DNA from 3 places in the Streptomyces sp. NPDC006610 genome. Region 3 is predicted to be linked to each of the others. Evidence: riboswitches for the same ligand, from Rfam matches in the RefSeq annotation. Region 3 holds a riboswitch; each other region holds the start of a gene.
What was found. Region 3 has a riboswitch for cobalamin ahead of ABZY13_RS27490 (ABC transporter substrate-binding protein). Riboswitches for the same ligand answer to the same signal wherever they lie in the genome.
Positions count from the first base shown of each region.

Region 1: another riboswitch for cobalamin. It lies ahead of ABZY13_RS21365 (cobalamin biosynthesis protein); the one in region 3 lies ahead of ABZY13_RS27490 (ABC transporter substrate-binding protein).
Region 2: another riboswitch for cobalamin. It lies ahead of ABZY13_RS00815 (ribonucleoside-diphosphate reductase subunit alpha); the one in region 3 lies ahead of ABZY13_RS27490 (ABC transporter substrate-binding protein).

Region 1 covers NZ_JBEXOP010000026.1:47,323-57,395, reverse strand. Annotated here, with positions in the region: gene cobN (cobaltochelatase subunit CobN) at 1-1,417, opposite strand, end outside; gene ABZY13_RS21370 (cobyric acid synthase) at 1,414-2,946, opposite strand; gene ABZY13_RS21365 (cobalamin biosynthesis protein) at 2,946-3,899, opposite strand; cobalamin riboswitch at 4,015-4,158, opposite strand; gene ABZY13_RS21360 (hypothetical protein) at 4,343-4,567, opposite strand; gene ABZY13_RS21355 (inorganic phosphate transporter) at 4,586-5,824, opposite strand; gene ABZY13_RS21350 (class II aldolase/adducin family protein) at 6,103-6,786, shown strand; gene ABZY13_RS21345 (alpha/beta fold hydrolase) at 7,025-8,146, shown strand; gene ABZY13_RS21340 (hypothetical protein) at 8,290-9,693, shown strand; gene ABZY13_RS21335 (VOC family protein) at 9,700-10,073, opposite strand, start outside.
Region 2 covers NZ_JBEXOP010000001.1:176,041-186,113, forward strand. Annotated here, with positions in the region: gene ABZY13_RS00800 (helix-turn-helix domain-containing protein) at 1-637, opposite strand, end outside; gene ABZY13_RS00805 (hypothetical protein) at 731-940, shown strand; gene ABZY13_RS00810 (ribonucleotide-diphosphate reductase subunit beta) at 853-1,809, opposite strand; gene ABZY13_RS00815 (ribonucleoside-diphosphate reductase subunit alpha) at 1,860-4,256, opposite strand; cobalamin riboswitch at 4,375-4,506, opposite strand; gene ABZY13_RS00820 (GNAT family N-acetyltransferase) at 4,643-5,152, opposite strand; gene mctP (monocarboxylate uptake permease MctP) at 5,222-6,850, opposite strand; gene ABZY13_RS00830 (DUF3311 domain-containing protein) at 6,847-7,113, opposite strand; gene ABZY13_RS00835 (GntR family transcriptional regulator) at 7,281-8,045, opposite strand; gene ABZY13_RS00840 (extracellular solute-binding protein) at 8,460-9,737, shown strand; gene ABZY13_RS00845 (sugar ABC transporter permease) at 9,830-10,073, shown strand, end outside.
Region 3 covers NZ_JBEXOP010000042.1:34,715-44,787, forward strand. Annotated here, with positions in the region: gene ABZY13_RS27470 (hypothetical protein) at 934-1,368, opposite strand; gene ABZY13_RS27475 (NUDIX domain-containing protein) at 2,025-2,501, opposite strand; gene ABZY13_RS27480 (sigma factor-like helix-turn-helix DNA-binding protein) at 2,711-3,100, shown strand; gene ABZY13_RS27485 (hypothetical protein) at 3,097-4,194, shown strand; cobalamin riboswitch at 4,633-4,815, shown strand; gene ABZY13_RS27490 (ABC transporter substrate-binding protein) at 4,845-5,885, shown strand; gene ABZY13_RS27495 (iron ABC transporter permease) at 5,921-6,997, shown strand; gene ABZY13_RS27500 (ABC transporter ATP-binding protein) at 6,994-7,812, shown strand; gene ABZY13_RS27505 (response regulator transcription factor) at 8,319-8,996, opposite strand; gene ABZY13_RS27510 (sensor histidine kinase) at 8,993-10,073, opposite strand, start outside.

The sequences.
Region 1 (10,073 bases), on a different contig from region 3:
CGATGGGGTTCTCGCCGAAGCCGCGCGGCGGCTGGATCATCACGACGACGTTCCCGAACCGCAGGGACGCCAGCACGATGTCGTCGCCGTCCACGTAGAGGGAGCCGGGCGGCTCGCCCCACGCCTCCAGCATCCCGTCGCGCAGCTCGGGGTCCAGCCGGTCGAACCACGCCCGGTAGTCGGCCAGCGGCACCCTGGCGGGCGCGGCGGCCAGCTGGTCCTCCGTCAGCCACTCCACGTCGTGCCCGCCGGCCTCGATCAGCCGGTGGATCAGCTCGTCGCCGTTGTCCGGGTAGCCCTCGACCGCGTACCCGGCGTCGCGCAGGGCGTCCAGCACCCGCACCGCCGAGGCGGGCGTGTCCAGGCCGACGGCGTTGCCGACGCGGGAGTGCTTGGTCGGGTACGCGGTGAAGACGAGCGCCAGCTTCTTGTCGGCGTTCGGCTTGTGCCCGAGCCGGGCGTGCCGTACGGCGATCCCGGCCACCCGCGCGGCCCGCTCGGGGTCGGCGACGTACACCGGGACGTCGTCCGGGCCCTGCTCCTTGAAGGAGAACGGCACGGTGATCAGCCGCCCGTCGAACTCCGGGATGGCGACCTGCATCGCGGCGTCCATCGGGGACAGCGCGGCGTCGGACGCGTCCCAGGCGGCCCGCGAGGAGGTGAGGCACAGGCCCTGCAGCACCGGCACGTTCAGGTCGGCGAGCGCCCCGACGTCCCAGGCCTCCTCGTCGCCGCCGGCCGAAGCACCGGAGGCGTGCGTGCCGCCGGCGGCGAGGACCGTGGCGATCAGGGCGTCGGCGCGGCCCAGGATCTCGTACAGGCCCTCCTCCGCGCCGCGCAGCGAACCGCAGTACACCGGAAGGGCGTTGGCGCCCTGTGCCTCGATCGCGTCGCACAGGGTGTCCACGAAGGCGGTGTTGCCGCTGAGTTCGTGGGCGCGGTAGAAGAGCACGCCGACCGTCGGGCGGCCGTCCGCGACGGCGCGCTCGCCGTGGACGCCGTACTCCGGCATCCTGCGCGGCTCCTCGAAACCCTCGCCGGTCAGCAGCACGGTGTCGGAGAGGAACCGGGCCAGTTCGGTGAGGTTGTCCGGCCCGCCCTCGACGAGGTACCGCAGCGCCTCGGCCACCACGCCGGCCGGGACGGACGACTCGGCCATCAGCTCCGCGTCCGGCACGGCCTCGCCGCCGAGCAGCACGGTCGGCACGCCGGACGCCTTCAGCGCGGCGAGCCCGTCCTCCCAGGCGCGCTTGCCGCCCAGCAGCCGTACGACGGCGATGTCCGCGCCCTCCAGCAGCGCGGGCAGTTCCTCCTGGACGTCGACGCGGGTCGGGTTGCCGATCCGGTAGCCGGCGTCCGCGGCGCGGGCCGCCAGCAGATCGGTGTCGGCGGTCGACAACAACAACACTGTGCTCATGCGGGCGCTCCCGGTGGAATGAAAGGCAGTCCTTGCGGCGCGCCCGACTCGATGAGCCGCCACAGCGCGTCCGTGTCCGCGTGCTGTTCGATCAGGTCGCCGAGCCGGTCGAGCTGTTGCTCGCGCAGCGCGGCGAACGAGGTGTCGGGCGCCGGCACGAAGCGGCGGCCGGCGAGGGCGGCCACCTCGCGCAGGAAGGCGCGCCGGAAGCCGTCCGACTCCAGCGAGCCGTGCCAGTGGGTGCCCCAGGTCGTGCCGATCCGGCAGCCGTCCAGACCGTGTCCTCGGTCGTCGGAGATGAACGTGTCCCCGCCGAGGACGTCGGCCACCCCGTGGTGGATCTCGTAGCCCTCGACCCGCTCGCCGAGGGCCTCGCCGACCGGCCGGGTGAGGGTCTTCTCGCGGGCGAAGCGCACCCGCACCGGCAGGATGCCGAGGCCGTCCACCTGTCCGCGTCGGCTCTCGACGTCGTCCTCGATGCGCTCGCCGAGGACCTGGAAGCCGCCGCAGATCCCGAGGACGGGCCGGCCCTCCGCGGCCCGGCGGCGCAGCGCCCCGGCGAGCCCGCGCTCGTGCAGCCAGTCCAGCGCCCGCACGGTGCCGCGGGTCCCCGGCAGCACGACCAGGTCGGCGTCGGCCAGTTCCTCCGGCCGGTCCACGAACCGCACCACGACGCCCGGCTCGGCGGCCAGCGCGTCGACGTCGGTGAAGTTGGACATCAGCGGCACCGCGCACACGGCGACGCGCAGCACGTCCTCGCCGACGGGCGGGGCGGTGTTCGACTCGCGCACGGTCCCGCGCAGCGACACCCTCAGGCCGTCCTCCTCGTCGATGCCGAGCCCGTGCCGGTACGGCAGCACGCCGTACGTCCCCCGCCCGGTGAGGTCCCGGAGCATGTCCAGGCCCGGCTCCAGCAGCGAGACGTCGCCGCGGAACTTGTTCACCAGGAACCCGGCGACCAGCGCCTGGTCCTCGGGCGAGAGCAGCGCCACCGTGCCGAAGAAGGACGCGAAGACGCCCCCGCGGTCGATGTCGCCCACCACCAGCACGGGCAGCCGCGCGTTGCGGGCGATCCCCATGTTCACGATGTCGGTCCGCCGCAGGTTGATCTCCGCAGGACTGCCGGCCCCCTCACAGATCACCGCGTCATACGTGCCCCGCAACTGCTCCAGACAGTCCAGCACCGTGCCCAGCAGCCGCTGCTGCCGCCCGCCGTGGTAGCCGCGGGCGCTCAGCTCGCCCACCGGCCTGCCCAGCAGCACCACCTGGCTGCTCTGCTCGCCGCCCGGCTTGAGCAGCACCGGGTTCATCAGGGCGGTCGGCTCGATCCGGCAGGCCTGCGCCTGCATGGCCTGAGCCCGCCCGATCTCCGCGCCCTCGCGGGTCACGAAGGAGTTCAGCGACATGTTCTGCGCCTTGAACGGCGCCACCTTCACGCCCTGGCGGACCAGCCAGCGGCAGATCCCGGCGGTGACCACGCTCTTGCCGGCGTCGGAGGTGGTGCCGGCGACGAGGAGCCCTCCGCTCATCACGTACGTCCTCTCTGCAGGGCGGACTTCACCACGGACACGCCCGCGCACACCCCGAGCGCGAGCACGCTCACGCGCCGGGACAGCCGGACCGCGCGCCGGATGTCCCCGACCTCGACGGCGCGCCCGGCTGCCCCGTTGAGCACGGGCCGGTGCTCGACGCGCCCGCCGTACGACAGCGTCCCGCCGAGCCGCACCCCGAGCGCCCCCGCGAACGAGGCCTCCACGGGCCCGGCGTTGGGACTCGGGTGCCTGTGGGCGTCGGTCCGCCAGGCCCGCAGCGCGCCGCGCGGATCGTCACCGGCCGCGGCGGCGAGGACGGCGGTGAGCCGCGCGCCCGGCCATCCGGCGAGGTCGTCGAGGCGGGCGGAGGCCCAGCCGTAACGGCGGTGGCGGGGCGACTTGTGGCCGACCATGGCGTCGAGGGTGTTGACGGCCCGGAAGCCGAGCAGCCCCGGCACTCCGCAGGCCGCGCCCCACACCAGCGCGCCGACCACGGCGTCCGAGGTGTTCTCGGCGACGGACTCCACCACCGCGCGGGCGATCCCGTCGGCGTCCAGCGCCTGCGGATCGCGTCCGCACAGGTGCGGCAGCCGGTCCCGGGCGGCCTCGACGTCCCCGGCCTCCAGGGCGCGCCCGACGGTTTCGGCCTCGCGGGCGAGGGAGGTACCGCCGACGACGGCCCAGGTGGCGGCGCCGGTCAGCAGGACGGAGGCGGCGGGGGAGGAGCGTACGGCACGGGAGGCGGCGGCCCCGAGGGCGACGGCGCCGCCGGCGCACAGCGCGGTGTGCAGCGCGCCCCACCCGCGGTGGTCACGCCACAGCACCCGTTCCACGGCGCCCGCGGCACGTCCGAACGCGGCGACCGGGTGCCCGCGGCGGGGATCGCCGAGGAGCAGGTCGCCGAGGAGGCCGGCGGTGGCGCCGTACGCGAAGACGCGATCGGCACGCATCGGGCTCAGCCGGTCGCGAGGTCGCGTGGGGAGGCGTCGGGAAGAGACCTGGTGCTGAACCTCGAACGGCAGCCGAGCATCGCGTTGTGTCCTCACTCAGGGTGTCCACGCCCTGGTTCGACGAGACCGGCGGTGAGAGTTCCTGGCTCCCGGGGTTTCCTGCCCCGGTCACAGTGGCGGGACCGCGCCGGATTCTCACCGGGCTTCCTCTCCTGCCGCCGTACATGGCCCCGGAAGTCCACCACGGGGTTGGAAGGGCCGTCAACTTGCCGTTGACCTGCGGGAGGGGAGTGTGCTGAGGCCCACACCGGCCCCCTTGCGCCCGCCCATGGGTCCCGGAACGCGCGGATGCCCGCCTGCCCCGGCCACCGGTGAGGGCGGCCCGGGCAGGCGGGCGTCGAGGGGGAGGACCCGAAGGGGGAGCGGGCTGCGAGGGGGGAGGGCTACGCGACGATCAGGTAGATCCCGTACGCCACCGCCGCCGCGCACCCGGCGAAGGCCGCGTAGGCGCCGGTCAGCGCGAGGGCCGCGGAGCCGCCGCCGCTGGCCGCGGCGCGCTCACGGCGGGACAGTCCCGCGATGCCGAGGGTGAACAGGCCCACGAGGGCCACGGTGACCACGAGGCTGACGCCGAAGACGGAGCCGAGGGCCGCCCAGTCGATCTTCATGCTGCTTCCGTTCCTTCGTCAGACGGGGGTGGAGGCCGACGGGGCCTTGGAGTCGCTCGCCTGGGCGGGGATCGCCGCCGCCAGTTCCTCCGCCGCGGCGGCGGTGGGCGGCGGGGTGACCGCGGCCATGGCGGTGGTGACCACGCCGGCCGGCTCCTCGGTGTCGTTGACGTTGGTGTGGTCGACGACCTCGCGGCGGGAGATCTTCCAGATGGCGGCGCTGGAGCCGACCAGGAAGACGGCCACGAGCGCGGTGCCCCAGTCGCCGAAGCGGGTGACGACCTCGGCGAGCGCGCCCACCAGGGCGGCGGCCGGCAGGGTCAGGCCCCAGGCGACGAACATCCGGGTGGCGGTGGACCAGCGGACCACGCCGCCCTTGCGGCCCAGGCCCGCGCCCATCACGGCGCCGGAGACCGAGTGCGTGGTGGAGAGGGAGAAGCCGAGGTGGGAGGAGGCGAGGATGACCGTCGCGGCGCTGGTCTGGGCGGCGAAGCCCTGCTGCGGCTGGAGGTCGGTCAGGCCCTTGCCCATGGTGCGGATGATGCGCCAGCCGCCGAGGTAGGTGCCGAGGGCGATGGCCACGCCCGCGGAGAGGATGACCCACATGGGCGGGTCGGAGTCGGGGGCGAGGGTGCCGCCGGCGACCAGGGCGAGGGTGATGATGCCCATCGTCTTCTGGGCGTCGTTGGTGCCGTGGGCGAGGGAGACCAGGCCGGCGGAGGCGATCTGCCCGGCGCGGTAGCCCTTGGCCGAGGCCTCGCCGTCGGCCTTGCGGCCGAGCCGGTACGTCAGCCGGGTGCCGAGCATCGCCGCGACGCCCGCCACCAGCGGGGCGGCGATGGCCGGGATGAGCACCTTGGTGACCAGCGCGTCGCCGTGCACCGCGCCGAAGCCGGCGGAGGCGACGGTGGCGCCGACCAGGCCGCCCATGAGGGCGTGCGAGGAGGACGAGGGCAGGCCCACCAGCCAGGTCAGCAGGTTCCACAGGATCGCGCCGACCAGCGCGGCGAAGATGACCTCGGGACGAATTCCGCTCTCGTCGACCAGGCCCTTGGAGATCGTGTTGGCGACCTCCACCGAAAGGAACGCGCCGACCAGATTGAGGACGGCGGACATGGCCACGGCGACCTTGGGCCGCAGAGCACCGGTGGAGATGGTGGTGGCCATCGCGTTGGCGGTGTCGTGGAAACCGTTCGTGAAATCGAACGCGAGTGCGGTTACCACCACAATCGCGAGGATCAGCGAGATGCCTTCCATTTACCCAGGCAATCGTTCGAGGTCATTGGCTGGACGAACGTAAGTAACCCAGGTGAACGCAAGGTGAACTGAGAAGGGCTTCTGGGTGTCTGTAGGTCGGCTCCGGCCTTCACCAACGATCCTTTGGTGAACCGCTCCACGCCGACGACCCGGCGACGGCCCGGACGCCCCAAGGCCCCTGCCCCGAAAGCCGTTCCGCATCCGGTTCCGCATCCGGCCCGCGGGGCGCCGGAAGGAGACGTTGGTCACCCGCCCGGCCGCCTGGCAGGATCCGCGCCATGGGTGAACCGAAGGGTGAGCGAACGGGTGGGCGGGCACAGCGGGAACGGGCGGCCTGGGAGGCCCTCGTCGCGACGGCCCGGCGCACCGTCGCCGACGGACTGGTCGTCGGCACCTCGGGCAACGTGTCCGTACGCGTCGGCGACGTCGTCCTGGTCACGCCCTCGGGCGTCCCGTACGACCGGCTCACGCCGGACGACCTGACCGGGGTCGACCTCGACGGCCGGCAGGTCCGCGGGACGCTCGTGCCGACCAGCGAACTGCCGATGCACCTCGCCGTCCACCGTACGACCGACGCGCGGGCGGTCGTCCACACCCACGCGGTGCACGCGACGGCGGTCTCGACGCTGGTGACGGAACTGCCGGTGATCCACTACATGACGGCGGCCCTGGGCGGCCCCGTCCGCGTCGCCCCGTACGCGACCTACGGCACGCCCGAACTGGCCGAGAACATGTTGACGGCCCTCACCGGCCGCTCCGGCTGCCTCCTGGCCAACCACGGCACGATCACGTACGGCGCCACCCTGGACCAGGCCTACGACCGCACGGCCCAGCTGGAGTGGATGTGTCGCCTGTGGCTGACGGCCTCCTCGGTACCGGGTCGCAGCCCGTCCCTCCTGACCCCGGACCAGCTTGCGGAGGTGGCCCGGCGGCTGCGCGGGTACGGCCGGCGAGGCGGGTGACCGGGAGGCCGCCTCGCGCCGAGACGCGGCGGCCTCGGGCATGCGGGCCCGGGCGACCCCGGGCCGGTCGGGGCGCCTCGCGCCGGCCGGTCGTGACTCCTCGCGCCGAGCGGGTGCGGACGGGGCGAGAGGCCTGGGGCCTGCGACCGGCGCCCCGCCCCCGACCGCGTCACTCCACCGCGCCACCCCCCCACCCCTCCACTGGCCGCCCCTCCGCCTTGCCGGGACACTGGGTGCCGTGCGCACTGTGCAAGCGGCGGCCGCCGCCGTCACCGCTCTCACGGCGGCCGGAGTCGCGGCCGTCGCCGCCGGCCGGATCGCCGGCGGCGCCGCGCTCAGGCCGTCCGCGGGGCGGCCGCCCGCCGGTGAGCCGCGGCTCACCGTGCACGGCGTCGCCGCGGGCACCGTCACGCTCACCCGGTCCCTCGCCTCCCAGCGGCCCGGCACGTACGGCCTCGCCGGGGAGGGATCGCACGCCGTCGTCGGGCCCGTGCTGCACAGCGTCCCGCACCCCGCCGACACCGTCGTCCGCAGGCTGGAGCGCGTCACCCACGGCGCCCTGGAGCCCGGCGACAAGGTGTGGCTCACACCCAACCTGCACGTCGGCGACCCCGCCGGCGCCCTCGGCCTGGACCACGCCGACGTCGACGTGCCCGGCGAGCTGGGCCCGCTGCCCGCCTGGTTCCTGCCCGGCGTGCGGGACACCTGGGTGATCACCGTGCACGGGCTCGGCACGACCCGGGAGCACCCCCTCAACCTGCTCCCGCTCCTGCACGGACTGCGCTTCCCCGTGCTCGACCTCGCCCACCGCGGCGACCCCGGCGCGCCCCGCTCGCCCGACGGCCTGCACCACCTCGGCGAGACCGAATGGCGCGACCTGGACGCGGCGATCCGCTACGCCGTGCGCTACGGCGCCCGGCGCATCGTCGTCCACGGCTGGTCCACCGGCGCCACCATGGCGCTGCGCGCCGCCGCCCACTCCCCGGTCCGGGACCGCATCAACGGCCTCGTCCTGGACTCCCCGGTCCTCCACTGGGAGTCCACCCTGCGCGCCCTCGCCGCCGCACACCGCACCCCGGCCGCCCTGCTCCCGCTGGCCGTCCGCGCCGCCCAGGGCCGCACCGGACGCGTCAGCCGCCACGGCGACGACACGACCGGGCCCCCGAACATCCCGACGCTGATCTTCCACGGACCCGACGACCGGCTCGCCCCCTGGACCCACTCCCGCCTGCTGGCCGCCCGCCGCCCCGACCTCATCCGCCTGCACACCGTCCGCCACGCCCCGCACAACGCCATGTGGAACGCCGACCCCGCCGCCTACGAGGAGGCCCTGCGCCGCTTCCTGACCCCGTTCATGTGAGCGCCCGCCGATTCCGTTCAACGCCGGACCACTGACCGGTTATCGCCTCCCGGCAGCGCCGACGCCACCTCCATGGGCCGGTCCCGTGGCCCGCCGTGACATTCCGTTTGGGTTTTCGGACGGTCAGCCGGGAGACTGCACTCGTGACGTCCCGTATCCCGCGCGACTCCAGGCTCCGACTCGTCCGCCCGCGACCCCTGGCCGCCGCCCCCCGAGCGATGAACCAGCGGCGCTCGCGCCGCCCCGCACCCCGCCCGCCGGAGGGCACCCCCGCCCCCTCGGAGCTGGCCGGAATGGCACGCTCCAGGCTGGCCGGCGCGGCCCGCGTCGCCCGCTGGGCCGACGCCGCCCTACGCCCCGGCGGGGGCAACGGCACCTCCGACGGAAAGGCCACCCTCGCCGACGCGACCGCCGAACGGGCCGCGGCCGAACTCGGTCTGACGCCCGCCCAGGTCCGCGCCGACTGGGACACCGCCCGCCTCGCCGGTCTCGTCGAGGTGCACGGCGGCAGCGCCCGTCCCGGCTGGCGGCTGCGCGCCTGGGACCGCGACGACAGCGCCGTGCTGCGCGGCTGGGTCGCGCTGTTCGACGCCTGGTCGCTCGCCCACCCGGAACCCGCCGGACAGGAGCCCGCCGCGGTCGCCGAGGTCGTCTCGGCCATGCCGCAGGTGCTCTCCTTCCTCCAGCTGTCCGCCGGCCCGGTCCCCGTCGAACAGCTCCTCGACCTCCTCGCCCAGCGCGTCCGCGAGCTGCGCACCGAACGCTGCGAGGTCCCCTACGGCCCCCAGCGCGAACCGGCCCCGCCCGCCGCGGTCACCGGCGACCCCGCCGAACTGGCCCCCCTGCTCGACTGGGCCCTGTGCGCCCTCGCCTCCGTCGGCGCCCTCACCTACGGCGACGGCCAGGCCACCCTCACCCCGCTCGGCAGCTGGGCGGTCTGGGTCAAGCTGGAGCAGATCTGCGTCGCCGCGCAGAGCCCCGCCGGAAACATCGAGGCCGCCGCCGAGGACATGCTCCGCGGCTGCGCCCAGCTGCGCCCGAACGCCGCCCGCGCCGAGTACCGCGCCTGGCTCGCCGCCCGCCCCGTCGGCAGCGCCGTCACCGAGCTGCTCGACGCCGCCCGCGGCGAGGACGCCCTGCTGCGCGGCCTCGCCTTCGAGGCGCTGCGCGTCGTTGGCGCGCCCGCCGAGCCCGACGTCCGCGCCGTCGTCGACGAGCCGACGCTCAGGCCGTACGCCCTGCTGTGGCTGGCCGAGCACGAGGGCGCCGACCCCGAGGACGCCCACGAGGTGCTCACCCGCGAGGAGGCCACCTGGCTGTGGGTCGACACCGCCGCGGCCGTCGCCGACCACGGCGAGGCGCCGCTGCTGGTGCGGCACCTGGAGTCCGCGGTGCAGCCGACCGTGCCCATGCTGCTGGACGAGGTGCGCGCGGTCGGCCACCCGCGCACGGTGCAGGTGCTGGTCGCCCTCGCCGCCGCCCACCCCGACCCGGCCCTGGCCAAGGCCGTGCGCCGCGCCGCCTTCCAGGTGCACACCGGCGGCTGAGGCGGCTCAGCCCTGCGGCTGGGGCGCGTAGGTGCCGAAGCTCCAGACGTTGCCCTCGGCGTCCCGGGCCATGTAGTCCCGGGAGCCGTAGTCCTGGTCCGTCGGGGGCATCAGGATCGCCACGCCGTGGTCCACGGCACGCTGGTGGTGTGCGTCGACGTCGTCCACGACGACGTACACCCCGGCCGGGCCCGCGCCCTTCATCGCGGCGTCGAAGATCCCGCCGCCGCCCTTCGAGCCGATCATCACCGCGCCGTTGCCCTGCGCCAGCTCGGCGTGCAGCACCGTGCCGTCCGGCCCCTCGTACACGGACAGCTCGGTGAAGCCCAGCGCCTCGGTGAGCTGCCGGATCGCCGCCTTCGCGTCCGCGTACAGCAGCG
Region 2 (10,073 bases), on a different contig from region 3:
AGTCGGCCTCCGAGCGGGGCAGCGGGCGCTCGATGTACTGGGCCTGGCCGCCGTCCCGGTGCGGCGGCACCACCATCCGCCGGGCGATCCGGTTGGCGACCTCGGGGCCCTGTTCCTTGCGCACGATGTGCAGACAGGCGTCGATGCCGGCCGCGGTGCCCGCCGAGGTGATCACCGGGTCCGCGTCGACGTACAGCACGTCCGGCTCCACCACGGCTCTCGGGTACTGCCGGGACAGTTCGCCGGCGTGCCGCCAGTGGACCGCGCAGCGCCGGCCGTCCAGCAACCCGGCGGCGCCCAGCACGAAGGCGCCGGAGCACACGCTGAGCACCCGCGCGCCCCGGTCCACGCCCCGGCGCAGCGCGGCCAGCAGCTCGGGCGGGAAGATCCGGGTGTCGTAGGCGGACCCGGCCGGCACGGCGATCAGGTCGGCCGACTCCAGCCGGTCGAGACCGTGTTCGACCTGCACCGAGAAACCGGCGTTGGAACGCAGCGTCGGTCCCTCGGCCGAGACGACCGCGAAGTCGTACACCGGCAGCCCGTCGTCGCTGCGGTCGATGCCGAAGACCTCGCAGACGACGCCGAGTTCGAAGGGGTTCACACCGTCGACGAGGACGGCGGCCACGTTCTGGAGCATGCGCCCCAGTGTGCCGTACGGCTGGCAGGAATTCGAGGTTCTCGGTCAGTCCTGCCACTGTCAGGAGCGTCTCACGCTGACGAGACTTACCGCATGAACGCATTCCGCGACTACGCGACCGTCCTGATCATCGCCGCCGTCCTCGCCGCTCCGGCGCTCGTGGGCCTGTTCCACGAGCGCCGGATCGACCGGCAGCTGAATCCCCGGCCGAAGGCTCAGAAGTCCTCGTCCAGGTCCACCGTGCCCTCCACCGCGACCTGGTACGCCGAGGGCCGCCGCTCGAAGAAGTTGGTCAGCTCCTGAACCCCCTGCAGCTCCATGAACGAGAAGGGGTTCTCGGAGCCGTACACCGGGGCGAAGCCGAGGCGGGTCAGCCGCTGGTCGGCGACGCACTCCAGGTACTGCCGCATCGACTCGGTGTTCATCCCCGGGAGGCCGTCGCCGCACAGGTCGCGCGCGAACTGCAGCTCGGCCTTGACGGCCTCCCGCAGCATGGCGGTGACCTCGTCCCGCAGCTCCTCGTCGAACAGCTCCGGCTCCTCCGCACGGACGGTGTCGACCACGTCGAAGGCGAACGACATGTGCATCGTCTCGTCCCGGAACACCCAGTTGGTGCCGGTGGCCAGGCCGTGAAGGAGCCCCCGGCCGCGGAACCAGTAGACGTACGCGAAGGCCCCGTAGAAGAACAGGCCCTCGATGCACGCGGCGAAGCAGATCAGGTTCAGCAGGAAGCGGCGCCGGTCCGCCCGCGTCTCGAGCCGGTCCAGCTTCTCCACCGAGTCCATCCACCGGAAGCAGAATTCGGCCTTCTCCCGGATGGACGGGATGTTCTCCACGGCGGCGAACGCGGCGGCGCGGTCCTCCGGGTCGGGCAGATAGGTGTCGAGCAGCGTCAGATAGAACTGGACGTGGACGGCCTCCTCGAACAGCTGTCGCGACAGATACAGCCGCGCCTCGGGGGAGTTGATGTGCTTGTAGAGCGTCAGCACCAGGTTGTTCGCGACGATCGAGTCGCCGGTCGCGAAGAAGGCGACCAGCCGGCCGATCAGATGCCGCTCGCCGGGCGTCAGCCTCGCGAGGTCGGCGACGTCCGAGTGGAGGTCGACCTCCTCCACGGTCCAGGTGTTCTTGATGGCGTCCCGGTAGCGCTCGTAGAAGTCCGGGTAGCGCATGGGGCGCAGGGTCAGCTCGAAGCCGGGGTCGAGCAGGTTCTGGCTGGTCTTCACTGGCAGGCCTCGCAGGACTCGGGGTTTTCCAGGGAGCAGGCGACGGCCTCGTCGGAGGAGACCGGCGGCGCGGGGACGGCCGCCCGTGCCGCGCGGGCGATCCGGGTCGCCGGGCGGGAGCGCAGGTAGTACGTCGTCTTCAGGCCCCGCTTCCAGGCGTACGCGTACATCGAGGAGAGCTTGCCGATGGTCGGCGTCTCCAGGAACAGGTTCAGCGACTGCGACTGGTCCAGGTACGGCGTGCGGTCGGCGGCCATGTCGATCAGGGCGCGCTGCGGGATCTCCCACGCCGTGCGGTACAGGCGCCGTACGTCCTCGGGGATCCGGGCGAAGTCCCGCACCGAGCCGTTCGACTCGCGCAGCGCCTCACGGCTGCGGGCGTCCCAGACGCCGAGCCGCTTGAGGTCCTCCACCAGGTACGGGTTGACCTGGAGGAACTCGCCGGAGAGGGTCTCGCGCTTGAACAGGTTGGACACCTGCGGCTCGATGCACTCGTAGACGCCCGCGATGGAGGCGATGGTGGCGGTCGGCGCGACGGCCAGCAGCAGACAGTTGCGCAGGCCGGTGGCGGCGATCCGCTCGCGCAGCGCCGCCCACCGCTCGGGCCAGGCGGGCTCGACGCCGTAGTGGTCGGGGTGCAGGACGCCGCGGGCGGTACGGGTCTTCTCCCACGCCGGCAGCGGGCCGCTGCGCTCGGCCAGGCCGGCGGAGGCCTCGTACGCGGCCAGCATGATCCGCTCGGCGATCCTGGTGGACAGGGCGCGTGCCTCGGGGGAGTCGAAGGGCAGCCGCAGCTTGAAGAAGACGTCCTGGAGGCCCATCACGCCGAGGCCGACCGGACGCCAGCGGGCGTTGGAGCGGCCGGCCTCCTCGGTCGGGTAGAAGTTGACGTCCACGACCCGGTCGAGGAAGACGACGGCGGTGCGGACGGTGTCGTCCAGCCGCTCCCAGTCCATGTCCGAGCCGCTCACGAAGGCGCCGAGGTTGACCGAGCCCAGGTTGCAGACCGCCGTCTCGCCGTCGTCGGTGACCTCCAGGATCTCCGTGCAGAGGTTGGAGGAGTGGACGACGTGACCGGGCTCGGCGGTCTGGTTGGCGGTGCGGTTGGCGGCGTCCTTGAAGGTCATCCAGCCGTTGCCGGTCTGCGCGAGGGTGCGCATCATCCGGCCGTACAGCTCCCGCGCGGGCAGGACCTTGCGGGCGAGGCCCTTCTCCTCGGCCGCGCGGTAGGCGGCGTCGAACTCCGCGCCCCACAGGTCGGTCAGCTCCGGCACGTCGGACGGGGAGAACAGCGACCACGCGCCGTCGGCGTCGACGCGGCGCATGAACTCGTCCGGGACCCAGTGCGCGAGGTTCAGGTTGTGGGTGCGGCGGGCGTCCTCACCGGTGTTGTCGCGCAGCTCCAGGAACTCCTCGATATCCGCGTGCCAGGTCTCCAGGTACACCGCCGCGGCTCCCTTGCGCCGGCCTCCCTGGTTCACGGCGGCCACCGAGGCGTCGAGGGTCTTCAGGAACGGGACGATGCCGCCCGAGTGCCCGTTGGTGCCGCGGATCAGCGAACCCCGGGCACGGACGCGGGAGTAGGCGATGCCGATGCCGCCCGCGTGCTTCGACAGGCGGGCGACCTGGTGGTAGCGGTCGTAGATCGAGTCCAGCTCGTCCTGCGGGGAGTCGAGGAGGTAGCAGGACGACATCTGGGGGTGGCGGGTGCCGGAGTTGAAGAGGGTGGGGGAGGAGGGGAGGTAGTCGAGGCGGCTCATCAGCCGGTAGAGGGCGGCGACCTCGTCGACCGCGCGCGCGGTGTCGTCCTCGGCGAGGCCGGCGGCGACGCGGAGCAGGAAGTGCTGGGGCGTCTCGACGACCTTGCGGGTGACCGGGTGGCACAGCAGGTAGCGGCTGTGCAGGGTGCGCAGGCCGAAGTAGCCGAAGCGGTCGTCGGCGGCCGGGTCGACCAGGGCGTCGAGGCGGTCGGCGTGGAGGCGCACGAACTGCGCGGTGCGGTCCGCGACGAGGCCCTCGCGGTGACCGGTCGCGACCGACTCGGTGAACGTGGTGACGCCCTGGGAGGCGGCCTCGGCGCGGAGGGTCTGGGTGAGCAGCCGGGCGGCGAGCTTCGAGTGGGCGGGGTCCTCGGAGATCAGGCCGGCGGCGGCCTCCGTGGCCAGTTCGCGCAGTTCGGCCTCGTCCGCGTGCGCCGATCGGCCGCGCAGCGCGGCGGCGGCGACCCGTCCGGGGTCGGCGCCGGGGAGGTCGGCGGTCAGCTCGGTCAGGGTCCGCAGCAGGGCGGCTCCGGGGGCGTCGTCGGCGGGCTGGGCCCACTGCGACGCCCGAGTCGCCTGCGTCGTGTGTGTCGCCTGGGTCGCTGAAGCGGGATCCGCTGGCGCGATGGTCACGTGGGGGCTCTCCCTCGCTCGGGCACGGGGCCTGCGAGGGCGGGGCAGCTCACGAGCGCACGCGGCGTCGCGTCCACCGACCCATTCCACGAGGCCCGGACGTCATGCGCCGGGCCGGTCGGCCGGGCGCGCTGCCGGCAGGTCGTCGGACTCGACAGGCGTGCGTGAACACGCGTGTACACCGTTGCGGGACAGTTCCGGATTCGCACCGGATTCCCCTGCGGCGGCAGCGAGCATGAGCATACATCTTGTGTCGGTCGCGGAAAGCACCCCCCAGATGTTGTGCCCCGCCGTGTCGCGTCGGAGCGCGGGAGTGCCGGAGGCGGGGACGGCGAAGCGTCGGGGCGGGCCGCGGTCGGGTCGGGTCGGGTCGGGTCGGAGGAGCGTCAGCGCAGGGCGAGCGCGTAGGTGATCAGCAGGACGTCGTCCACGTCCGGGAGGGGGTTCCAGTCGCGCTCCGGGGTGCGGACGAAACCCAGCCGCTCGTAGATGCGGTGGGCGGCGTGCATCGTGCGCTGACTGGACAGCACGACGCCGTTGCAGCCGGTCAGGCTCCGCGCCCGCTCGACGCAGGCGCGGGCCAGCGCCTCGCCGACGCCCCGGCCGCGTGCGGCGTGCGCGACCGCGAGCATCCGTATCTCGGCTTCGCCGGGCTCCGCGATGTCGGCCATGGGACCGCCGGAGGGCACGAAGGTGACGCCGCCGAGCACCTCGCCGTCGCGCACGGCGACCAGTACCTCGGCGTGGGCGGCGCGCTTCGCCACGTCCCGCAACTCGCCCAGGTACGCGTCGCTCTCACCGAAGTCGAGGAGGCCGTCCTGGAGATAGGCCTGCGCGGTGATCTCTCCGAGGGGCGCGTACTCGGCGGGTTCCGCCGGGCGGATGACGATGTCCATGGGGGGAGTGTGCACGACGGCGGGCCGCCGCAGGTCCTGCCTGCGACGGCCCGCCGGGGTGTGCGTCGGTCAGTGGGCCGATCCCGCCGTGGCCGGCGGGAGTTCCACCTGGACGCCCGGGTCGCCGGCGTCCGCGGTGTAGTCCTCGGGGCGCGTCTCGTCGACGCCGTCGGGGGCCTTCACCGCCCGCAGCACGAAGGTCAGGACCACCGTCACCGCCAGGTTGATCACGAACGCCGTGAGGCCGATGTAGCCGATCTCGCCGATGCCGGGGATCTCCTTCGACGAGCCGCCGAAGTGCTTCTGCGTGGGCGAGGCGACGCCGTACGCGGCGACCGTGCCGTAGAGCATGCCGACCGCCCAGCCGGCCAGCAGCGCCCAGCGGTGGAACCAGCGCGTGAACAGGCCGCCCACCAGCGCCGGGAACGTCTGGAGGATCCAGATGCCGCCCAGCAGCTGGAAGTTGATGGCCACCGTCTTGTCCATGGTCAGGACGAAGGCGAGCGCGCCCACCTTCACCAGCAGCGACACCAGCTTGGAGACCCGGGTCTCCTGCTCCGGCGTGGCGTCCGGCTTGAGGAAGTCCTTGTAGATGTTGCGGGTGAACAGGTTCGCCGCCGCGATCGACATGATCGCCGCCGGGACCAGCGCGCCGATGCCGATGGCCGCGAAGGCGACGCCCGCGAACCAGTCCGGGAACATGTTCTCGAACAGCTGCGGGATCGCCAGCTGCCCGTTGGACACCTTGACCCCGGCCGCGATGGCCATGAAGCCGAGCAGCGCCAGCAGGCCGAGCATCAGCGAGTACAGCGGCAGGATCGTGGTGTTGCGGCGGATCACCTCACGGCTGCGCGAGGACAGCGTCGCGGTGATCGAGTGCGGGTACATGAACAGCGCGAGCGCGGAGCCCAGCGCCAGCGTGGCGTACGTCCACTGGCCCGCGTCGCCCGGCACCAGCGCCCCGCGCGGAGCGCCCGTCGCCGGGTTGGTCTCGCCGAACGCCTCGCCCGCCTTGGCGAAGACGTCGTCGAAGCCGCCCAGCTTGATCGGGATGTAGATGATCGCCACCGCGATGACGATGTAGATCAGCGTGTCCTTCACGAACGCGATCAGCGCCGGCGCCCGCAGCCCCGACGAGTAGGTGTACGCGGCCAGCACGCCGAAGGCGATCAGCAGCGGCAGGTCCTTGATGAACCAGTTGGTGTCCTCGCCGCCGCCGACGCCCATGACGTCCAGCACGGCCTGGATGCCGACCAGTTGGAGCGCGATGTACGGCATCGTCGCCAGGATGCCGGTGAGCGCCACCGCCAGCGACAGGCCCTTGGAGCCGAACCGGCCGCGCACGAAGTCGGACGTCGTCACATAGCCGTGCTTGTGCGAGACCGACCACAGGCGGGGCAGGAAGGTGAAGATCAGCGGGTAGACCAGGATGGTGTACGGCACGGCGAAGAACCCGGCCGCGCCCGCCGCGTAGATCGCCGCCGGGACCGCCACGAAGGTGTACGCCGTGTAGAGGTCGCCGCCGAGCAGGAACCACGTGACCCAGGTGCCGAACGACCGGCCGCCCAGGCCCCATTCGTCGAGGCTGTGCTCGTTCTCCGCCTTGCGCCAGCGCGAGGCGAGGAAGCCCATGACCGTGACGGCCAGGAAGAAGAAGATGAAGACGGCGAGCGCGACGCCGTTGACGCCCTCGTTCATCGCGCGGCACCGCCCTTCCGGCCGCCGCGGGCGCGCTGGTCACGCTGCCAGAGCTTGAAGGCGACCATCGTCAGCGCCGTGGAGATGAGCACCCACGCCATCTGGTACCAGTAGAAGAACGGGATGCCGATGAACTGCGGTTCGGTTCTGGCGTACGACCCGACCCACAGCATGGCGACGAACGGCGCTGTGAGGCAGAGGGCGATGACGACGCGCGCGGGCGTCACCACCGGCCCTCTGCCGGTTTCTGGGGCTTGCGACATGGCGGCTCCCGTCCCCTCACTGATCACCTGTTTGCAATGCGCAGGCAATCTAGGTCAGCGACCGGCGCAAACGGAACCCCTCGACGCACTCGACGTGCGGTTTTCCGAGGTCCGTTCCGGAGGTGCGGTCGTGAGCCCGAGGGCCGCCCCCGTTCCTGGGGCCGGGGTCAGTCCTGCGGCCGCTTCAGGCGGGCCACGAACTTGTACCGGTCCCCGCGGTAGACCGAGCGCACCCACTCCACCGGCCGCCCCTCGCGGTCCAGGGAGTGGCGGGAGAGCATCAGCATCGGCAGGCCCACGTCGGTGCCCAGCAGACCGGCCTCGCGCGGGGTGGCCAGCGAGGTCTCGATGGTCTCCTCGGCCTCGGCGAGATGGACGTCGTACACCTCGGCCAGCGCGGTGTAGAGGGACGTGTACTTGGCCAGGCTGCGGCGCAGCGCCGGGAAGCGCTTGGCGCTCAGGTGGGTCGTCTCTATGGCCATGGGCTCGCCGTTGGCCATGCGCAGCCGCTCGATGCGCAGCACCCGGCCGCCGGCCGTGATGTCGAGCAGCCCGGCGAGGGTGTCGTCGGCCGTGATGTAGCCGACGTCCAGCAGCTGGGAGGTGGGCTCCAGGCCCTGGGCGCGCATGTCCTCGGTGTACGAGGTCAGTTGCAGCGCCTGCGACACCTTCGGCTTGGCGACGAACGTGCCCTTGCCCTGGATGCGCTCCAGCCGGCCCTCGACCACCAGCTCCTGGAGGGCCTGGCGGACCGTCGTGCGCGAGGTGTCGAACTCGGCGGCGAGCGTGCGCTCCGGGGGCACCGGCGTGCCGGGGGCCTGCGTCTCGGTCATCTCGAGCAGGTGCTTCTTCAGGCGGTAGTACTTGGGCACGCGCGCGGTACGGACGGTCGCCCCACCCTCGTTCTCCGCACTGCTGACGTCGGTGCTCATGCTCTGCCTTCCCGGCTCCGGGTGCCGAAACGACCGACATATCCGTCGGTCACGGCTCACATCGTGGCACGGCCTCGGCGCGGAAAGGTCCTCCGCACGCTCCGTGATCCCCTCTGTATACCGTCGGCGCGCTTCGTTGGTCTAGTCCATCTCACGGTAAGTGGTCTACCCGCAGTGTGTCGTGTCGGGGCGCTGTTTTCGACGGGTTGTTACTTAAAGGTTCCTGCATATGTAGGTCCCATAACGGCTGGTGAGAGGCGTTCCGTGACCCTTGACACGCCATATGGTCTGGGCCAAGCTCCCGGTACTGGTCTACACCATTGGTCCAGGTCCCGGCCCCACGGACGGTGCGCACGGCGCCCACGTCACATCGCGGGGACGAGGGGGGTTTGCAGCATCCCTGAGGAGGGTGGCGTGAAGCGCAAGCTGATATCCGCGATCGGTGTCGCGGGCATGCTGATGTCCATCGCGGCGTGCGGTGGCGACGACGGCGGCAGCGAGGGCAAGTCGGGAGCGGACGGCTACGCCGGCCAGACGCTCACGGTCTGGGTGATGGACGGTTCGTCCCCCGACCAGTGGCAGAAGGACGTCGCCGCCGCCTTCGAGAAGAAGACCAAGGCGAAGGTCAAGTTCGAGATCCAGCAGTGGAACGGCATCCAGCAGAAGCTGACCACCGCCCTGTCCGAGGAGAACCCGCCGGACGTCTTCGAGATCGGCAACACCCAGACGCCGGCCTACGCCAAGACCGGCGGCCTGGCCGACCTGGCCGACCTGAAGGCCGAGATCGGCGGCGAGTGGACCGAGGCGCTGAACAACTCCTCCGTCTACGAGGGCAAGCAGTACGCGGCGCCCTGGTACTTCGCCAACCGCGTGGTCATCTACAACAAGAAGGTGTGGAAGGACGCGGGCATCACCGAGACGCCCAAGACCCGTGACGAGTTCTACGACGCCCTGAAGACGATCGGCGAGAAGACCGACGCCGAGCCGATCTACCTGCCCGGCCAGAACTGGTACCACTTCGTCGGCCTGGTGGTCGGCGAGGGTGGCGAACTGGTCAAGAAGGAGGGTGACAAGTACGTCTCCAACCTGGCCGACCCGAAGGTCGCCGCCGCCATGGAGACCTACAAGAAGTTCCAGTCCCTCTCCAAGGCGCCCAAGGACAAGGACGAGGCCACCCCGCAGCAGGGCGAGGTCTTCGGCAAGGGCGACGTCGGCGCGTTCATCGGCATGGGCTGGGAAGCCGGCATCGCGATCGAGGCCAACCCGAAGATCGAGAAGGAGATCGGCTACTTCACCATCCCCGGTGCGACGGCCGACAAGCCCGAGGGCGTCTTCCTCGGCGGCTCCAACCTCGCCGTCGCCGCGGGCAGCCAGAAGCAGGAACTCGCCAAGGAATTCCTGAAGATCGCCCTGTCCGACGAGTACGAGGGCCAGCTGGCCAAGCTCAACGGCGTCATCCCGAACAAGGAGTCGCTGCAGGCCAACGTCAAGGGCAACCCCGCCGCCGAGGCCATGGCGCCGGCCGCCGCGGGCGGTGGCACCACGCCGCTGATCCCGGAGTGGGCCGCCGTGGAGAACGCGCCCAACCCGGTCAAGACCTACATGACCGCCGTGCTCAACGGAAAGTCGCCGGCCGAGGCCGCCAAGCAGGTCGAGGACGAGTTCAACAAGCGTCTGTCCCAGGAGAGCTGACGGCGCGGGTGATCAACGGGGAGCGGGGGCCGCACGTTTCCGTACGGCCCCCGCTCCCGTGACACCGCAGGTCGAGAGAAGAGATGGCGAGCATGACCGTGCAGACCGAACGGCCGCCCTCCGGCCCCGCGGACGTCGTCAAGGCCGACGACTCCGGATCCGGCAAGCCAGCCCAGCGAGCCGCCTCGCGCACCGGCGCGCTCGCCCCGTACCTGTTGCTGCTGCCCGCCCTCGCGGCCACCGTGCTGCTGCTGGGCTGGCCGCTGCTGAAGGACATCCTGCTGTCCTTCCAGAACCTCAACATGACGCAGCTGATCCAGCGCGTCACCGAGTGGA
Region 3 (10,073 bases):
CACACACCAGCCGGTGCGCACCCGCGACAGCCGCCTGCGCACCGCACAACCCGGCTGCGCAGCCCTTGCGCAGGCGAGTGCGCAGCCACCCCGACCACGACGCCGTCCAACCCCAACCATGGGCCGTCCAACCCCAACCATGGGCCCTGACCATGCAGGTCAGCGCCACAATGCGCAGACTCGTCACGCAGCCGCACACACCGATGCCTGGGCCCCGGGCATCAGCCCAGCCGGACGCCGCAAACGCCCGGCTGCGCAGTGCACAGCCGCCTGGTGCGCACTGCGCAGCGGGCGGTCCTTCAGTGCGCAGCTGGCCGTTGCGCAGCCGGTGCGCAGAACCCGGACCGCGCGGCTGCACAGGCCTCGGCCACCGGGCACGGGGAGAGGTTCGGTTGAGGACCTGGGCCACATCGGCATCCCCACCAGATACCTCCCGGCCGCGCGAGGGCCGGCAATGTCCGGGCCCTTCAGTTCCATCTGGTCCACCGCACGACGGGCGACCACGGCCGGGTCGATCGCGGGAGCTCCGGGGGCGGCGCCGTCGGGCAGCCACATCCACACCGTCCGCCCACCTTCGCACCGCACCTCGTAGACCGCGCCGTCCTCGCCCGGCCGGCCGGGACGGTAGCTGATGCTGCCCTCCAGCGGCTGCGGCGACATCCGCTCGTGGGCGCACTTCGGCGCATCCGACGACGCCTGCGAGCCCGAGCTGGAAGGAAGCGGGCGGCCGGGAACCGGGCAAGCCCTGGGCGCCGCCGGACCCACCGGAGGTGCTGCCGCCGCCGGCGCACACCTTCACGAACCGCGTCGAGCTGGAGCAGTTCGGGCCCACCCCGCGGCCGCCTCCGTCGGCGTGAGCGGCCGGGGCCGCGGCGGCCGCCAAGAGCACCGCGGCCCCGGCCGACAGGGCCCAGCCCCTACGCGGGCGGGGGGTCAGCATTCCGGGCCGTCCGTGGCGATCCGGGTGATCATCCACCGGCCGCCGTCCCAACGCTCCGCGCTCACCGTCATCACGTAGCGCAGCGGCTGCTCGGTGGGCAGCGGGACTTCCTTGCCGGCCTTGACGGTGCGGTAGCGAGAGAGGTCCACGCAGTCGGTCAGCGTCGCCGTGGGCACCTTCGCGTCGAGGTCCAGCTTGGTCACCTTCACGTCGTGGCCAACGTGCCCGGTCACGAGGGCGCCGGAGTCCTTCAGGTTGTCGACGCCGTCACGGATCGCCGCCAGGGCCTCGTAGGTGGCGTACCGCTCCACACCCGTGCCTTTGGTGGAGGCCGTCCGGTAGGCCTTCGCCTGCGCGGCCAGCATCCGGTCGTACACCTGGCGCACTGCCCGCTCCTGCTCGGCGTCCTCACCCACCGGCTTGCGCACCGTCGACTCCGGCACCGGTCCGGGCGAAAACTCACCCCACGCCGACGGCGACGACGACGTAGCCGTCGGCTTCGCTTCCCCTGCGCCGCCGCCGTCGTCGGTGTTCCCGCAGCCGGACAGCACCACCGCCAAGGCCAGCACACCGGCCACGGCCGCACCCCGCGCCTGTAACCGCACCCTCAACCCCTCACACTCACGTGATCACATATGGACTCACCGTAGCCAACCCCGCACCCGCCGTGACAACCCGCCCCGGGACAGCGTTCGAACACGTTTGCCAATCGCGCCGTATCCTGCGACGAGAGGCGACCAGCACCTTGTCGCCCGGAACAGGAACCGCCATGACCACCCGACGCCCCCTCCCCCGCCCGCCGAGCCCGACCCCTCCGCACTGATCTGCTCCGGCGACCTCGTCGGCCCCTGCGCCACCTGCCAGCGCAAGACCCACAAGTACGGCCGCGGCGGCAGCCCGCTGTGCCAGTGGTGCATGGCAGCAGCGAAAGAGAAGTGGGGCCCGGGCGTACGCCACACCGACACGCGTTCCTGACCCGCCAGCCTCCCTCGACAGCTCCCGCCCTGTCCGGTGACAGCGAACCTTGACCGTTTGCCACTGAACATTGACCGCTGCTTGATGGCGCAGTGGCGTCGGCTGTTGGCTACCGGGTGAGCGCGGCAAGGTAGGCGTCCAGGGGCTGTACATACCCTGGGAGGCGTTCGAGGAGGTCCCACCAGCGGATGGCCGAGATCTCCTCGGTGGGCTCGAAGACGCGGGGCTCGGCGCAGGATCCTGCGTACAGGGCCAGATATTCGGCTCGCCGGTCAGGCGCCAGCACGAACTGCGCGTAGCCGATAAACCGCAACCGTTCGTCAGGCTGCTGCCCGCTCTCCTCCAGTAGTTCGCGCACGACCGCCTGGCGGGGGGTTTCACCCTCTTCGATGCTTCCCCCTGGAAGCTCCCAGGACTGACGGTGCCGATCGAAGACCATGAGGACCCGACCGGCTCGCCACAAGGCCACCAGCGCCGCCGACAGCAGGGCGTCCTGCGGCGGCGCTGCCTCGCCGCCCCGCGCGAACGAGATCAAGGAGTTGCCACGGTCATCGGCTGCAAGCGGTTCATCTGCGGGGTAGGCCACGGTCGGATGCTTCCCCGAGCGACTCCACGAGAAGCCCTCCGCCTACGCGCTCCGGCCGGTCAAACGTCAGTGGCAAACGGTCAAGGTTCAGTGGACCGGACACGCCCGGCCTGGCCGCGCCGCCCGTACGACGCGACCCTAGAATCGAAGCCGGTGAGTCCGGAGGCGCTCGCGGAACCGGTGGGCTCTGCCGTCTGCCTCTGCTGCACGTGGGCCGAGGACGCCGCCGCGCGCGGCGGGCCGAGTTGCCGGTCGAGGAGACCCGCGAGGGAGTCGAGATCCTGAAGGCCCTGCGCCCTCAATCCGACCTCGCCAGGATCGCCTCCGTCGAAGAACCCGTCGACGAAGTACCCGAGCCCACATCCCTGCTGGCCCGCCCCGACGCCATCGCGGAATGGGAGGCGACGCATGACGTGCTGCCCGTGCTGCGCAGCCTCCCGCCGAGACAGCGCCAGATCCTGGCCTGGACCCTGGCCGGCTTCACCCCCACCGACATCGCCGAGCTCCTCGGCCTGCGCGCTGAGACCGTACGCGCCAACCTCATGAAAGCCCGCCGCTCCGCGGCCGCCTACCTCACGGCACGGGAGGAGGAACAGTGACCGACCACCGAGCACACCACCACGACGACCAGACGGTGGACCGCCGGCTCGCTCAGCACCAGCATGCCCTGACCAGCGCACTGGACGACGTCCTCGACGTCGAAGCCGGACTGCGCGAGATCCTCATCCACTCCCGCCAGGACACCGCCGCTGACGACCTCGACACCGTCCTGGACACCGAAGCCGGACTCGCCGCCATCCTGCCCCCCACCCCAGAACCAGCCGCCCCGCCCAGCACACACCGCGCCCCCCACGACCACACCGGCGCACAGGAACTCCTCCGCACCCTCAGCCCTTCAGACCGCATGACCCTGCGCGACCATCCCCACGTCAAACAAGCTTTCCGAGACCTCGCCCGCGACCACGATTTCCTCGCTCCCGCCCTGATCATCGTCCGCCCTCTCAACCTCATCCTCGACCTCGCCTTCGACCTCGCCCGCGACCTCAACCGCGACCTCGATCTCGCCCTCCTCGGCCGCCGCCTCAACCGCAACCTCGGCTACGCCCGTGACTTCGCCGGCCGCTTCGCCCACAACCTCGACGGCTCCATCAACCGCGACTTCCAACGCGCCCGCGCTCGCGCCCGCTACATCAACCGCCTCCTCGACCTCGCCCTCAGCGACGACCACGCCAGCGACCGCGACTTCCGCCTCGACCACGACCTCGACTTCCAACGCGCCCGCGCCCGCGCCCGCGACCTCAACTCCATCCTCGACCTCGCCCTCGCCCGTGCCAGCGACCTCGACCTCGACCATGCCAGCGAGGCGGCGCGCACCGTCGTCCGCACCGTCGTCGATGTCCGCACTACCGAGGTTGGCCGGGCCATCGGTGCGGCGCTCCGCCGAGAGCCCCCCATGCTCGATAAGAACTCGCTGCACACGCTCCTGGATGACTTCACCACCGCCGACTTGAGCGACGTCGACCTGACCGGCATGGATCTCAGCGGAGTCCACTGGTCGGAACGTGGCACACAGTGGCCGCCGGTCCTCGATGTCGAAGACCTCAAGGCCCGCTCCGACGAGACCCCGCGCGGCAGCGGAACCTGGATCGTCCGCTCCGGAACCGCCAGCATCCGCGACCCGGCCGAACTATGAGGAGAGGTGGCGTGATGACTGCGGGTCTGCACAGCTGCCCGGCGTCCCAGCAACCCGAAACTCCAAAAATATCCGACTGCGTTGCCCCGCCAGTGCCGACGCGGTTCGCCTCGGCCCCACCGCTCCGCCACGCCTTCCACGGGGGTCAGCGACTGCGGTAGCTGCTCGACGAGTTCGGCGTACTCGTCGCTGACGTCCCGGGAGACCACCCAGGACAACGAGGAACTTGGGCCGTCTCCAGGAGTTCCCGGTACGTGTCCTGGGGGCTCGGGTCCAAGAGGGCACGCACAGCACGAACGGTGTCCTTCATGTCCCGCTTCGACGGCCGTCCCTACGACGAAAACGCCGAGCGGCTGGTGCTGCGGGCTGTCCGCGAGGCGTGACGCAGAACGGCAGGGGTGTGCGGCGGGGTCCGCACGCCCTTGGGCCAGGACGCGGGGGATCGTAGGATCAGCAGGTCATCGCCGCGACGGGAGACAGGAAGCCGGTGCGAGTCCGGCACGGTCCCGCCACTGTGACCGGGGAGTGCACCCTTCGACACGCCACTGCGCGCCGCGCGGGAAGGCCAGGGGGAGCGTCGATCCGGGAGTCAGGACACTGGCCTGTCGCGGGCCCGTTCCGAGGAGCGCGGACTCCCCAGGAGGCTTCACGTGTACGACGGCACGTCCCGTCCCCCGCTGTTCACCCCTGCCCGCCGACGCCGCGCCCTGCGGGCGGCGGCCGCGGCCGTACTGTCGGCGGCCCTGCTGACCGCCGGCTGCGGATCGTCTCAGGACACCGCCAAGGACGCGAAGGCCGCGGCCTCGTCGGCCGACGGCTTTCCGGTCACCGTCGACAACTGCGGCGTGAAGACGACGTACGACAAGGCGCCCGCCCGCGTCGTCACCATCCACCAGCACCCGGCGGAACTCATGCTCTCCCTGGGCCTGAAGGACCGCATGGTCGGCACTGCCTTCTCCGACTCCGCCGTCCTGCCCGAACTGAAGAAGGACTACGAGGCAATCCCGGAACTGGCGAAGAAGGAGCCGTCCTTCGAAACCGTCCTGGAGGCCGAACCGGATCTGGTCTACGGCGGCTACGGCAGCGCCTTCGCCGAGAATGAGGGCCGCTCCCGCTCGGCATTCGCCGACGCCGGCATCGACACCCACCTCAACCGCGAGTACTGCGGCAAGAAGCGGGTCACGATGGCCGACACCTACGACGAGATCCGCACCATTGGCAGGATCTTCAACGTCTCCGGCCGGGCGGACAAGCTGGTCTCCGACCTCCAGGCGCGGGTCGGCAAGGTCACCGACGCCGTCGAGGGCGAGCCCGAGGTACCCGTCTTCGTCTACGACAGTGGTGACAAGACCGCCTTCACCGCGGGCGGCAAGAGCCTGGGCACCGAACTGATCCGGCTGGCCGGCGGCGAGAACGTCTTCGCCGGCCTCGACGACGTCTTCGGTGACGTCTCCTGGGAACAGGTCGTCGAACGCAAACCAGAGGTCATCGCGATCTACGACTACGCGGGCGCCGGAAGCGTCGAGCAGAAGAAGAAGTTCCTGCTCGCCCAGCCCGCTCTGCGGGACGTGCCCGCCCTCAGGAACAAGCGGTTCGTCGTGCTGCCGTTGACCGCCACCCTGGTCGGCGTGCGGTCCGCGTACGCGGTGGAGGACCTGGCCCGCGGCATCCACCCCGAGAGCTTCCGGTGACGGCTCCGGTCACCGACGACGCCACCGGGCGGGCCGTGAAACCGGGGAAACAGGACGACAGGCGGGCCGGGCCGGCCGGTCTCACCGTCACGCTCGTCGTCCTGGCCACCCTGCTGATGGTCTCCGCCACGGCGGGCCTGGCGATCGGTTCGGTTCAGGTGCCGCCCGGCCAGGTGTGGGGCATCGTGACGAACGCGCTGGGCGTCGACTGGGCGGAACCGGACTGGTCGCGGGCGCGGGAGACCATCGTGCTGGACGTCCGCGCGCCCCGCGTCCTTCTCGGGGCGGTGGCCGGCGCCGGACTCGCGGTCGTGGGCACCGCCCTGCAGGCTCTGATCCGCAACCCGCTCGCCGAGCCCTACCTGCTCGGAGTCTCCTCCGGGGCATCCCTGGGCGCCGTTGCGGTGATCGTGTTCCAGGTCACCCTGTTCGGGCCGGTTTCGCTGTCGGTCGCCGCGTTCGCGGGGGCACTCGGGGCACTGCTGCTCGTCTACGTCACCGCCCGCACCGGCGGTCGGATCACGTCGACCCGGCTGGTCTTGTCGGGTGTGGCCGTCGCGGCAGTACTGACCGCCGTACTGGACCTGCTGCTGCTGACCACCGACCGGGGCAATGAAGCCCGCGCGGTCCTCGCCTGGACCCTCGGCGGCCTCGGCGGCGTCAACTGGGACACTCTCTGGCTGCCCAGCGCCGCCCTGCTCTTGGGCATCGCCGTCCTCTTGGTGCAGGCCCGTAACCTGAACCTGCTCCTCGCCGGCGAGGAGGCCGCCACCACTATGGGTCTTGATGTAGCCCGCTTCCGCGCCCGCATGTTCGTCCTGCTCTCCCTGGTCACCGGCATCCTCGTCGCGGCGTGCGGACCGATCGGATTCGTCGGCCTGATGCTGCCGCACATCGTCCGCCTCGTCGTCGGCGGCGACCACCGCCGCGTCCTTCCCACGGCCGCGCTCGGCGGCGCCGTCTTCCTCGTCTGGGCCGACATCGCCGCGCGCGTTGTCGCCGCACCCATGGAGATCCCCGTCGGCGTGCTCACGGCCCTGTGCGGTGGCCCGTTTTTCCTGTGGCTACTGCGCCGCGACGCACGGCGGACCACCGACCGAGGAGAGGCATGACCGCCACTGAACTCGTCATCGACGGCGTCACCCTCACCGCCGGCGCACACCGCCTCGTCCAAGACGTCTCCCTGACGGCACGCCCCGGGGAGGTCATCGGGCTAGTCGGGCCGAACGGCAGCGGCAAGTCCAGCCTGCTGCGCGCCGTCTACCGCGTCCTGCGCCCCGTGACCGGCCACGTCACCGTCGACGGCGCCGACGCCTGGTCGCTGCCCGTACGGCAACTCGCCCGGACCGTGGCGGCAGTGGTGCAGGAGTCGGGCGCCGACTTCGACCTCACGGTGCGCGAGGTCGTCGCGATGGGCCGCACCCCGCACAAACGGCTGCTCGACGGGGACACCCCCGAAGACGCCGAACTGATCGAGACGGCCCTGGAATCAGTACACGCCACCGACCTGGCCCACCGCCCCTTCGCCCGCCTCTCCGGCGGCGAACGCCAACGCGTCCTCATCGCCCGCGCGCTGGCCCAGCAGCCGTCCCTGCTCGTCCTGGACGAGCCGACCAACCACCTCGACATCCGGCATCAGCTGGACGTCCTGGGCATCCTGCGCCGCCTGCCGGCGACGGTCCTCGTGGCCCTGCACGACCTCAACCTCGCGGCCTACTACTGCGACCGACTGTACGTCCTGCGCGACGGCACGGTCACCGCCTCCGGCCCGCCGGCTGCCATTCTCACGCCCCAACTACTGAAGGACGTCTACGGCGTGACGAGCGAGGTCACCGTCCATCCCCGTACGGGCGCCCCCCAGGTCACCTTCCTCCCCGGCGAGCCGCACCCGGCCGCACCGGCCACGGCGGATCAGTCCTTATCGTGACGGCTGCCACCTACCGCTGCACATAGGCGGACGGGTCGCGGTGGCAGTACGCAGGTGCCGTCGGGGTGAAACAGGACTGGTGGCGTGGGGTGCGAGTGCGCGCAACAGGGCTTCACGGACTGAGAGCGGCGGTGTCCCACACCAGGAGCAAGTCTGCGTTGTCCTGGGTCATCAGGTGTTTGCCGTCGCCATCGGCTCTGGTCGGCCGAGGGTACCTGGGAGCGGCTGTTCCAGCACGTCCAGGCGGCCGCCGATGCCGACGGCGAGCTGCGGCAGCTGCGCTGCGGTGGCCTGAAGCGGAGGCAGACTCGGAGCGAGTCCAGAACTGAACTGATCGGTACAGCAGGATGCCGCTTCTGTGCTGCACCGATGCTCACCAGTACGTGGGTGGAGCAGGCTGTCGGCGACCGAGCTTCGGGGGCCGGCCGGGCCATCTGCCGGTCGGTGTCCACGCCGCCGTCACAGAGCTGGGGTGCGCATAGCGGTGATCATGCCGGTTCTGCGCGTCAGCCGCCGGGGGCCGGCCGGACGAGGCCGCTCTGGTAGGCGATCACGACCAGTTGCGCTCGGTCGCGTGCGTGGAGTTTGGTCATCGCGCGGGAGATGTGGCTGCGCACGGTCAGAGGGCTGAGGACCAGTTGGTCGGCGATCTCGTGGTTCGACTTGCCCAGCGCGGCCAGCGCCATGACCTCGCGTTCGCGTTCGGTGAGCAGGCTGAGGCGTTCCGGTGTGGTGAGGGGCATGTGGTCGGCCGGGGTGGCCAGGAAGCGGGAGATCAGGGCACGGGTGGCCGTGGGGGAGAGCAGGGATTCGCCCGCGGCCACGGTGCGGATGCCTGCCAGCAGGACGTCGGGGCCGACGTCCTTGCCGAGGAATCCGCTCGCCCCGGATCGCAGGGCCATGGCGACGTTCTCGTCGTTCTCGAACGTGGTGAGGATCAGAACCCGGGTGCTCGACAGTTCGGTCCGGGCGCAGATGTCGGCCGTGGCGGCCAGCCCGTCGGTGTCGGGCATGCGGATGTCCATGAGGACGACGTCGGGACGGTGCTCGAGGGTGAGCTCTACGGCCTGCCGGCCGTCGGCCGCCTCCGCCACGACGGTCATGTCCGGATCGGAGTCGATGAGGATGCGGAACGTGGCCCGCAGCAGCGCTTGGTCGTCGGCGAGCAGAACTCGGATGGTCATGAGGTGCTTTCCTCGGAGCTGGGAAGGGGGAGCGAGCAGGCCACTTCGAAACCGCCATCGGAGCGCGGGCCGGCGTGGAAAGTCCCGCCTGCCGACAGGGCCCGTTCGCGCATGCCGAGCAGTCCGAAGCCACGGCTGCGGTCGGGGGGGCCGAGAGCGGTCCTGGGACGTGAGCCGGAGTCGTTGGTGATGGTGAGTGTCAGGTAGTGGCGGGTGTAGTTCAGCCGGACTCGTGCGGAGGGTGTGGCGGCGTGCTTGGTGATGTTGGTGAGTGCTTCCTGGACGATCCGGTAGGCCGTGAGGTCCAGGCCGGGCGGGAGTGGTCGTGGCCGGCCCTCGGTGGTGACGGAGACGTCCAGGCCCGCTGACGCGCAGGTCGCGAGGAGCTGCGGCAGCTGTTCCAGGCCCGGCGCGGGAGCCAACTCCTGGGAGTCCGTGTCCTGGCGCAGCAAGCCGACGGTGGCCTTGAGCTCGCGGAGGGCCGAGGCGGTCACTTCCGGCAGTTTCGCGATCATGGCGATGGCCTGGTCGGGATGGGTCCGGGCCAGATGGGCGGCGGTGCCGGCCTGGGCGTTGGCGAGCGCGAGATGGTGGGCGACCACGTCGTGCAGTTCTCGTGCGATGCGCATGCGCTCCTGGATCACCCGTCGACGCGCCTCCTCTTCCCGCTCCTGGGCGACGTGCTCGGCGCGGGCAATGGCGTACTCGCGGCGCACGCGCACGTAGCTGCCGAAAGAGGCGACCATCAGAACCCAGGCTGCCGGATTGACCAGGCCGATGATCCACTCGTGCGGAGAGTCGGTGGTGAGGAAGCCGGTGAGCGCGATCCCGGCCGCTGCCGCAAGGGCGCTGTACCAGGTGGTCCTGCGTTCGGGACGCAGGCTCACGGTGTACTGCGCAACCAGCATCGGGCCCATGAGCAGCGGCGTCAGGAGGTACCCCAGGAAGCCCTCGGTCATGATGCATGCCGTGGTCACCAGCAGTACGACAAAAGGGTGGCTGCGGCGGCGCAGCAGGACGGCGCAGGCGACGGCGGACAGCACGAGGCCGGGCCACAGGACGAGCGGTTCCACGGCG